DNA from 3 places in the Brevibacillus sp. BC25 genome. Region 3 is predicted to be linked to each of the others. Evidence: riboswitches for the same ligand, from Rfam matches in the RefSeq annotation. Region 3 holds a riboswitch; each other region holds the start of a gene.
What was found. Region 3 has a riboswitch for cyclic di-GMP ahead of PMI05_RS14675 (aldehyde dehydrogenase family protein). Riboswitches for the same ligand answer to the same signal wherever they lie in the genome.
Positions count from the first base shown of each region.

Region 1: another riboswitch for cyclic di-GMP. It lies ahead of ggt (gamma-glutamyltransferase); the one in region 3 lies ahead of PMI05_RS14675 (aldehyde dehydrogenase family protein).
Region 2: another riboswitch for cyclic di-GMP. It lies ahead of PMI05_RS22605 (GNAT family N-acetyltransferase); the one in region 3 lies ahead of PMI05_RS14675 (aldehyde dehydrogenase family protein).

Region 1 covers NZ_AKIX01000033.1:7,557-10,835, reverse strand. Annotated here, with positions in the region: gene PMI05_RS09815 (glutamine--tRNA ligase/YqeY domain fusion protein) at 1-545, opposite strand, end outside; gene PMI05_RS09810 (SET domain-containing protein) at 625-1,242, opposite strand; cyclic di-GMP riboswitch class I at 1,492-1,580, shown strand; gene ggt (gamma-glutamyltransferase) at 1,762-3,279, shown strand, end outside.
Region 2 covers NZ_AKIX01000095.1:12,139-15,417, forward strand. Annotated here, with positions in the region: gene PMI05_RS22595 (Crp/Fnr family transcriptional regulator) at 1-306, shown strand, start outside; gene PMI05_RS22600 (peroxiredoxin-like family protein) at 391-1,053, shown strand; cyclic di-GMP riboswitch class I at 1,227-1,310, shown strand; gene PMI05_RS22605 (GNAT family N-acetyltransferase) at 1,505-2,059, shown strand; gene PMI05_RS22610 (methyl-accepting chemotaxis protein) at 2,052-3,279, shown strand, end outside.
Region 3 covers NZ_AKIX01000050.1:28,405-31,683, forward strand. Annotated here, with positions in the region: gene PMI05_RS14665 (hypothetical protein) at 1-402, shown strand, start outside; gene PMI05_RS14670 (methyl-accepting chemotaxis protein) at 427-1,371, shown strand; cyclic di-GMP riboswitch class I at 1,548-1,633, shown strand; gene PMI05_RS14675 (aldehyde dehydrogenase family protein) at 1,719-3,176, shown strand; gene PMI05_RS14680 (methyl-accepting chemotaxis protein) at 3,207-3,279, shown strand, end outside.

The sequences.
Region 1 (3,279 bases), on a different contig from region 3:
GAAGCCATATCGATTTTCGCACGCAGCACCTTTTCTCCGTCCTTGAATTCCCCTTGGCGCATCCGTGCAAACAGGTCCAGGTTTTCCTCCACAGATCGGTTACGGAACGGACTATCTGTGCCTGGCTCTGTCCATGTTCCACGCATTTTACGCATGTCTTCAGGAGACAGATCATCTACGTAAGCCAAACCTTTTTTAATCAACAGCACCGCACGGTTGTACATCTCTTCAAAGTAATCAGATGCAAAAAACAGCCCGTCCCATTCGAAACCCAGCCATTGAACGTCCCTTTTGATGGCCTCTACGTATTCGATGTCTTCCTTTACCGGATTGGTATCGTCAAATCGAAGGTTGGCCTTGCCGGAAAATTCACGTGCCAACTCAAAGTTGAGGCAGATTGCTTTTGCATGTCCAATATGAAGATACCCGTTCGGTTCTGGGGGAAAGCGGGTAATGATTTCCTTTACTTTGCCCTCTTGCAAGTCATCAATCATGATATTGCGGATAAAATTGGATGCCGCTACCTTGTTTTCCAATGAAATCAACCTTTCACTTCACCTTTACATTCCATAATACTGATTCTCTACCCAGAGTTCAACAAAATCGGGTCGTTGACCGACCCGCTCACGTCTTCCATTGCTGCCTCGTTTGCCATTGTGACCTGCAATACAGATGAATGACAGAATCAATGGCTAAGCGCTGCTCCGTGATCCCACGAATCGTTTCGAGATGCTTCGGGGAAATCAGATGCAGCAAAGGCTGTTCAACATGATTGAAACGTTGGAATGCTTCCGCAGCAATCCGATCCCACTGCGGGTAATACCGAAGCAAGTCATCGGGCATTACGCGGGAGCGGTCCGTGTCGGACTCTGGCAAACAATCAAAAGGTTCATCCAGATTCAACGTCCCATAATCATCAGTCAACTCTTCACCCGGCAATACATCCCGTGCAGCCAATTCCAGGTCATACATGGTCGGCACACAATTCGCATGAAAGCTGTGGTTCACGTACCTTGCCTTATCCCAACAAAGAATGTACTTTCCGAACTGGTTCTTAAACGAATATTTTTGTACGTCCTGTTTTCGTAATGAGTCAAGTCTTTCCACAAATACAGGGTCCAATACCTGGTCCAAATTATCCTGTGCCCATACAATCGTTCCTTTTGGGATAAACCTTGTCGCAAACACACCGTACCCGATCTCATCGTTGATATAGCGCAATTCTGTATCGGGATGCATCATGGTCTTTGTTTCACTCCTTGGCGAATGTGCCTTTTTATCATCATAAGCAGTTCAGCCCCAGGAGGTGTGTGAATGTCTGCGAAAAACAACCTTCCCCATAACATTTCTCACTATTTTTCTGGATTAAAATATTTTTTCTTATTTACCACAAATGGTAAATAGTCTATATTATTGGCAAACGGAGTTTTAGGAACATTTTCCCACAACGATCGAATCAGTATCTGTGTCAATTTTCTACTTCATCCATTGATATCGAAACGGCATACCCGGGGAAATCCGGCGACGCAAAGCTACAGGGGCTACCTCCGCAACAGCGGACACGCTTGCCAGCTACCGAAGTATTGATGTAGGACGAGACCAATGATCCTATATCATTGGTCTTTTTTCGCGCTCATAATGTCTATTTTTGTCTATTTTTGTATGTTTGTGTACTTTTAGTTTTTAAAGGAGGTGAGGCAACAGCGGATAGCCGGTTTAATGAATCATTATTCTGTTCATCATGAAGGAGGTTTCATAGGAATGTCATTCTGGAAGAAACTCTCGACCGTCGCGCTGACTGCTGTCATCGGGCTATCAACATTCTCTGGGGCACAAGCTGCTAACCGTCCAACATCGATGTCACCGAACGCAATGGTGACAACTCCTCACTATCTGGCTACGGCTGCGGCCCTGAAGACATTGGAAGACGGTGGAAATGCAGTAGATGCTGCTATTACAGCCGCTTCCACATTAGCTGTCGTCTATCCTCATTACACAACCATTGGTGGAGATAACTTCTGGCTCATCTACAATGCCAAAACAAAAGAGCTGAAGGCGCTGAACGGCAGTGGTCGCGCAGGCGAAAAGGCAACCATCGACTATTACAAAAACAAAGGCTACGAAAAAATCCCGTCCCGCGGTTATGAATCGGCAAACACTGTCCCTGGTGTCGTCTCCGGCTGGTGGGAGGCGTATAACTACGCCCATAAAAGCATGGGCAACAGTAAGCTTCAATGGAACAGACTGCTTGAGCCTGCCATTGGATACGCCCAGAACGGATATCCAGTCTCCCCCAACCAAGTATATTGGACGAAATACGCCACAGATCCAACTGACAATGACTTGAAGAATCTTCAACGTTTTGATGGTTTCCGCAAAACATTCCTGAAGCCAAACGGCGATCCCTATGCAGCAGGCGAAATTCTCAAACAAAAGGATCTTGCCAATACTTTGCGAATCATAGCAAAAAAAGGTGCTGACGGTTTTTATAAAGGAGAAGTTGCTAAAAAAATCGTAGCAGACATGCAAGCCAACGGCGGATTGCTCACGTTGAAAGATTTTGAGAAGCACACCTCCACTTGGGCAGATCCAATTTCGGTAGACTACCGCGGTTATAAAGCGTACAACGTTCCGCCTAACTCCCAAGGCATGGCTTCGCTCTCTATTCTTAATGTTTTGAACAATTTTGACCTCAAGAGCATGGGTGAAGGAACACCCGATTACTATCACACGATTGTGGAAGCCACGAAACAGTCTTTTGCTGACCGCGACAAATGGCTGACTGACCCTGCCTTTGTGGATATCCCTGTGGATGAGCTGTTGTCCAAGCAGCACGGGAAAGATTTAGCAGCGCGCATTGATATGAAGCAGGCAGCTAAATCCGTAGAACCGCTTGATCCAAAAGGCGATACAACCTGGTTCGGGATCGTCGACAAAGATGGAAATGCAGTGTCCATCATTCAGAGTCACTATTTTGACTGGGGTTCCGGCATCGTAGCGAAAGATACGGGCATCCTTTTGCAAAACCGTGGAAGCTATTTCTCTTTGGATCCCAAACACATCAATCACTTGGAACCAGGAAAACGCACCTTCCACACAATTAACCCAGCTATGCTCTTTAAAGGGGACAAGCCTTATCTTCTCTACGGAACACAAGGGGGAGAAGGACAACCGCAAACGCAAGCCGCTCTCGTCACGCGTATCATCGACTTTGGTTTCAGCGTGCAAGACGCAATCGAAGCGCCAAGATGGCTGCATGGACGCAACTGGGGATCTGCT
Region 2 (3,279 bases), on a different contig from region 3:
ATCATGAAGCTCATTAGCGATAGAATGGTTTCGATCAGCCAAGCAGCCGAAAATCTTGCCCTTCTCCCTTTACAAGATCGCATTATTTCCACGTTAGTAAGGCTTGCCGACCAATTTGGCAATCCTAACAGTTCTGCGTTTCAACAAATTGAGTTACCTCTTTCCCATCAAGAGCTCGCCCATTTTGTCGGGGCATCCAGGGAAGCTGTGACGGTAGCATTACGTGCTTTAGCAAGAGAAGAACTGATTCAAACAGGCTTTAAAACCATTTCCATTCATCGGGACAACATTTTAAAGAAGATGTAATCCAGTTTACATCTTTCCCTCCAAAAGAAAGATATCGTAAAGCTATAGCTTCTACTATTCTTTCGAAAAAGAGGGGAACGACATATGGATAAACCACATTTCCAGAGCCTGCGCGAAGAGCTAGATTATACAACCATTCAAATAGCAGACTTCCTCACTCGTGAAGTAACAGATTCATTTACAAGATCAATCGAGGAGCTAAGGACCTCTGGACACGCAAAGGGCTTGCCGATTGGTTCGTTTGCGCCTGATTTCACATTGAACGATCACACTGGCAAGACCATTACCTTGTCGGAAGAAATCGTAAAAGGTCCCATCGTCCTCACGTTTTTCCGTGGATCATGGTGCCCCTACTGCAATTTGGAGCTGCAAGCATACCAAAAACAGATCGATAAGATAACCTCTCTGGGTGCCCAATTGTTTGCCATTAGTCCACAATCTCCTGCACACTCTCTTACTATGCAAGAGAAAACCGGACTGAGCTTTCCCGTGTTATGCGATACCAACAACCAGATAGCAGAAAAATATAAACTCAGATTCAGACTGCCTGATTATTTACAGGATACCTACCGATCATTGGATATTGATCTCAAGCATTTTAATAGTGACGATTTTTGGACGCTCCCCATTCCTGCTACTTATATCCTCGACAACCAGGGCGTAATCCGGTTAGCATGCTTAGATCCAGATTACAAAAAGCGAATGGAGCCAACCGAAGTTTTAGACATTCTGCGTACCCTAACCTAACGCCTATATAACGAAGAACCAGTTGATACCATAACTGGTTTTTTGTACGTCTATGCTTTATGAACAATTAGTTTCTTTTCCCTACCAAAACTTGACAAAGTTATATCTTTTGGCTTATATTTTGCATGATTATCTCTAGCAAAATTCGACACGTTTTTACAAATTTTGCTAAAGAATGCAAAAGGCAAAGTCATCGAAAGGTGGCGACGCAAAACCACGGGTCTACAGTCTTTGACCATGATAGCCGGGTTGCCATCATCTTGAGACTATTTTTTCGATGTTGGTAGCTTCGGTTGTTCCATTTCGATGGAACGGCCTTTTTTTGTGTTTACATTTTTGAAAGGAGGATGAAAGCACTTTCATTTTCGTAACGGATGGAAAAACATAACTTTTGAGACGTCAAACATACACAACATGGTTCAATCAGAGAAAATGATGGAGTGGACGAGTTATGTACAAACAAGTAGAAACCGTACAAGAGTTAGCAAAATTTCATGAAATCAAAGAAACAGTATGGACAAGCATGGGCTTCGAGATGGAGTACGCGAAAGAAGGCTCGGCTCAGTTCCTCTTAATTGCCGAAGATGGTGAAGCAGGTGGAACATTTGAAATGACGCCCTTTTCCAAATCAAGTGCTTATATGAAATCACTTTTTCAGGATGTTGTTACAGAAGATATGAAAGTAATGGAGGTAGACAGTCTCGCTGTTTTGCCGAAATACCGCGGACAACTAGGGCAAAAGGGAATTTGCTTGATGATAGATTACGCTGAAAAGAATGGTTATACCCACGCAATTGGGGTAGCAGATCCGACTTTTTTTTCGTTCATTAACAAGAAGTATCAAGTAAAAGCGACTCAGACCAAAGATATCGTCTTTTACAAAGGGGCCGATGCCATTCCGACCCTCTTCCATCTAAAAGATGTCTATGACAATAAGCACGATCCGAAATATTCCTGGTACAATTCGTCGTCATCCAACCAAGTAAAAGTCGAGGTAGGTGGGTAACATGGATAACATCGATAACATTGATTTATTGAGAAGAAGAAACAATTGGGTCGTAATCGTATTCGCAAGTATTATTACGATTGTTCAGGTCTTAAACCTCTTTCTAGGCGTATCGTACACATTCGTTTTCACGATACTGGGTATTTTGTATGGCGTGCTGGCACCTTTTACTTACATCTCCAATCGCCCGAGTTTCCGTGAAAAAGCAGCGCCCTTCATGAAGTTTTTCAACCTCGCCGTAATCGGGATCTTCATGTTCATCGTAGTTGGACTGGACCCGCATATGATCAATATCATGACCATTATGTTCTTTGTAGCAGTCATGGGGATTTATCAAGACCGACTCATCAATATTTTGACGATTGTATCGACATTGGGTATTGTCTCTTACTACTTCCTGACACAGAGAGAAACGATTTTCCATTCGACTAACAATATTGATCTGATGTACTTCCTGCTTACCTTCTGCTTCGTCTCTGTCACGAGCATGATGCATGCTGTATTCAATAACAAGCTGCAAGAGGAAAGTGAGCAACAAAAGCAAGAAGCGATTGCCTCGAAGGAATCGTTGCAACGTGTTCTGGATCAGATCAATGAATCACTCACCTCTATGCAAGACTATCAAGAGAATTTGAACCAGGTGACGGACGGTGTGAATGTTCGGGCAGTCGAAACCGTCGCTTCCCTGCAAGACATTATGGAGTCCTTTACGGTCCAGACCAGCAATACGGACGAGCTGCGTCGGGAAATGAGCTCGACGAATCTGCAAGTTGAGGATATGACTCGCTCTGTTACAGAGATGCATGAGTACGTAGAATCGACCAAAGAAGCCACTAGCGAGAGCGGCAAACGCATTGGCAACATCGGCAATGACTTTGAACGATTCATCACGGACATCCAAGGTACGAACCAGCTGATTCAAGAGCTCAATAAAGAAACCGAATCAATTGGGAAAATCATTCAAACCATTTCCGAGATTTCTGCACAAACCAATCTGTTGGCACTCAATGCCACGATTGAAGCGTCTCGCGCAGGCGAACACGGCCGAGGATTTGCTGTCGTAGCAGATGAAGTACGCAAGCTGGCTGAATCCTCCAAGCTATCCTCAGAGTCGATCTCGAGCCTGCTCATGACCATTCGCGAAAAAATGAAGCTCGTATCGGATATGATTTCCGAGTCACAGACTTCTTTTGAGAAAAATAGCGAGGGCATCCTCGAAG
Region 3 (3,279 bases):
ATTCTATTTTTAGGACCATTGTTTTTAACTGTCTACCATTTTATCACGTACTTGGCAGCTTTGCGCGAGGAGCGTGAGGAGCAGGAGGCAGCTACGACAGCTACGCTTGAGCGTACGGCCTACCAGATGATTCTGGAGGGTGGGCGTGTATACAGCGAGATCAGTCGCCTGAAAACAGAATATCCAGAAGTGGAGCAAATGCTTCGTGCCAACGATTTTCACGATAAACTGGAGCGCTATGCTTTGGAAATGCAGCAGTATTTGCAGGCGAAGCATTTTGAGCGTAAAGACGTGGAGCTCTTGGAGGGTCACTATTATTTCTTGGAAAACTTGCTGAGCTTGGCGAAACAACATCCGGGAATAATCGAGTCCCGCGTATATAGCCGCCGAGGTGACAATTGATGGGTACAAAGGAGAGAGAAGCGGATGTTTTGGAAAAAAGACAAAGGCCTAGCAGAAAAAGAGACAGCAGCGACGACAGTGGCAACTCCCACAACCACAATGGCAGGCCACCAAGACGCTTGGAAACATGAGCTTCGCGGTATTTACGAACAGATGGGTGCGATTCTCACTTCGAACCAAGCGATGAACGCCGAATCCGAGCAAACGGTGCGATTGGTGACGAGGATGAAGCGTGTCGTAGATAATATCCAGGTCATTAACGAGCGGGATGATGAATCTGCGAGCCAACTGTCGGATCGAGGAGAGCGCTTGACGGACATCTGTAAACAATCGGTAGCGCGTGCAGATGAAGGTAAGAAAGCAATGACGGACGTTGTGGAAGTCATGAGCCTGCTGGACAAAGAATCGGTTCATACGTCCAAGTCCATGAGCCGCTTGGAAGAGCGCTCTTCGGAAATTACGAGTATCGTTAAGGTGATCAGTGACATTGCGAATCAGACCAACCTTCTCGCCCTGAATGCAGCGATAGAAGCGGCACGTGCGGGTGAACAAGGCAGAGGCTTTGCTGTCGTAGCGGATGAGGTACGGAAGCTGGCCGAGATGACAGCGAATTCGACCAAGACCATTGCAGAACTGATTGGCAAGATTCAGGAAGAAACAAAAGAAGCATTGTCCAACAGTGAAAAAAGCAGCAGTGCGATCAAAGGCGGGCTTTCCATCAGCAAGGATGCTGCACAGAAGACAGATCAGATCGTGAACGCTTTCCAGGCACTGAACGTCGAAGTGTCAGGTGTGATGGAAATCATCGCGCACCAAAAGCGATTTGCTGACGATGTGTCCCAGCAGGTAAGTGATGCGAAGGGCTTGCTGGAAGAACTGAATGAAGGCTTGGCCAAGCACGTGAGGGACGCCAACGCAGTAGAGCAAAAGCTCGCGATGAGTGTAAAGGATGTCAAATCGTTATTGTGAGTATGAGCAGGAAGAATCAGGAGTCCGTATCCAAGCGATGCGGACTTTTTGGTATTTATTCACTTCCTTTCACGAAATATTTACATGTTTTCGTTTGACTATTCGAAATGGAGTACTATAATCAAAGTAGGATTCTCCATATCTTTCCTTTTTTCGACAAAATCTTATCAGCATTCGCTATGAATGGGCAAACCCACTGAAAATTGGGGACGCAAAGCCACGGGCCTAATGTACACGCTACGATGGCAGCCGGGTTGCCGACTAGCAGTGTATTTTGCTGTTTTAGTTTTACGGCTCCTTTCATGCGAAGGGGGCCTATTTACTTTACAAAAGGGAGAGGTTAAAGCATGTCAATCCTTCAAACACTGGACAAGCAGTACATCAATGGGGAGTGGCGCGACGGACTTGGCGCGAAGACATTGCAAGATATCAACCCTTACAACGGGGAAGTCATCGCAGAATTCAAAATGGCAAATTTGGAGGATATCGACGCGGCTTACAAGGCGGCAGCCGACGCGAAAAAAGAGTGGGATGAAGTGAATGCTTATACCAAATCCCGAATGTTGGAGCGTGCTGTTCACTATATCGAAGAGAATGAAGAAGAAATCATTCAGATCATCATTCGTGAATTGGGTGGAACCCGACTGAAGGCATTTTTTGAGATCGGGCTTGTGAAGGATATTATTCGCGAGGCGGCTACGTTCCCGGTACGCATGGAAGGAAAAATTCTGCCTTCTCCCGTAGACGGAAAAGAAAATCGCTTGTATCGGATTCCCGTAGGAGTTGTCGGTGTCATTAGTCCGTTCAACTTCCCGTTCTATCTGTCGATGAAGTCCGTAGCTCCAGCTCTTGGTGCGGGCAACGGTGTCGTCCTAAAACCGCATGAGCACACGCCAATCACGGGTGGCACTCTCATCGCGAAAATTTTTGAAGAAGTAGGTTTGCCCAAAGGCTTGATCAACGTTGTTGTGACGGATATTGCTGAAATTGGCGATGGTTTTGTCTCCCATCCGATTCCGCGCATCCTTTCGTTTACAGGCTCTAGCCAAGTAGGAAGCCATATCGCGCAAGTGGCAGCGAAGCATTTCAAAAAGGCGATTTTGGAGCTGGGCGGCAATAGTGCACTGATTGTTTTGGAGGATGCGGATCTACAGTATGCCGTCAATGCAGCGGTATTCAGCCGCTTTACCCACCAAGGTCAGATTTGCATGTCGGCTAACCGGGTTCTGGTTCACCAAGATGTATACGATAAATTCCTCGATCTGTATGTGGAAAAAGTATCTGGACTCAAGGTTGGCGACCCAAATGATCCTGACACAGTAATCGGTCCGTTGATCAATCAACGGCAAGTCACCAACCTGATGGCAACGATCGATGAGGCGATACGCGAAGGGGCCGTTCCTGCACTGAAAGGGGAAGTAAAAGGCAACGTGGTCGAGCCGATCGTATTGACAGGAGTGACCACAGACATGTCGATTGCATCCAAAGAGCTGTTTGGTCCGGCTGTTTGCATTATGTCGTTTGCTTCCGAGGAAGAAGCAATTCGCATGGCGAACGAGACACCATTTGGATTGTCCGGGGCGATTCATACCCGCGATCTGGAGAGAGGTGCACAGATGGCCAAGCGCATCGAGACCGGCATGATTCATATCAACGATGGAACGATCAATGACGAACCAATTGTGGCGTTCGGCGGTGAAAAGCATTCCGGATTGGGACGCTTGAATGGTCAATGGAGCCTAGAAGAGTTTACTACGCTGAAATGGATTTCGGTTCAGCACAAAAAGCGTCAATTTCCGTACTAATGCCAGCAAAATATAGAGGTGAAGAGGGTCATGAACGGTTACGTAGAATGGAACGAAACAGAAGCTTCCGAAAAGGGGAAAAACGCAGAACTGCTCGAGGCGT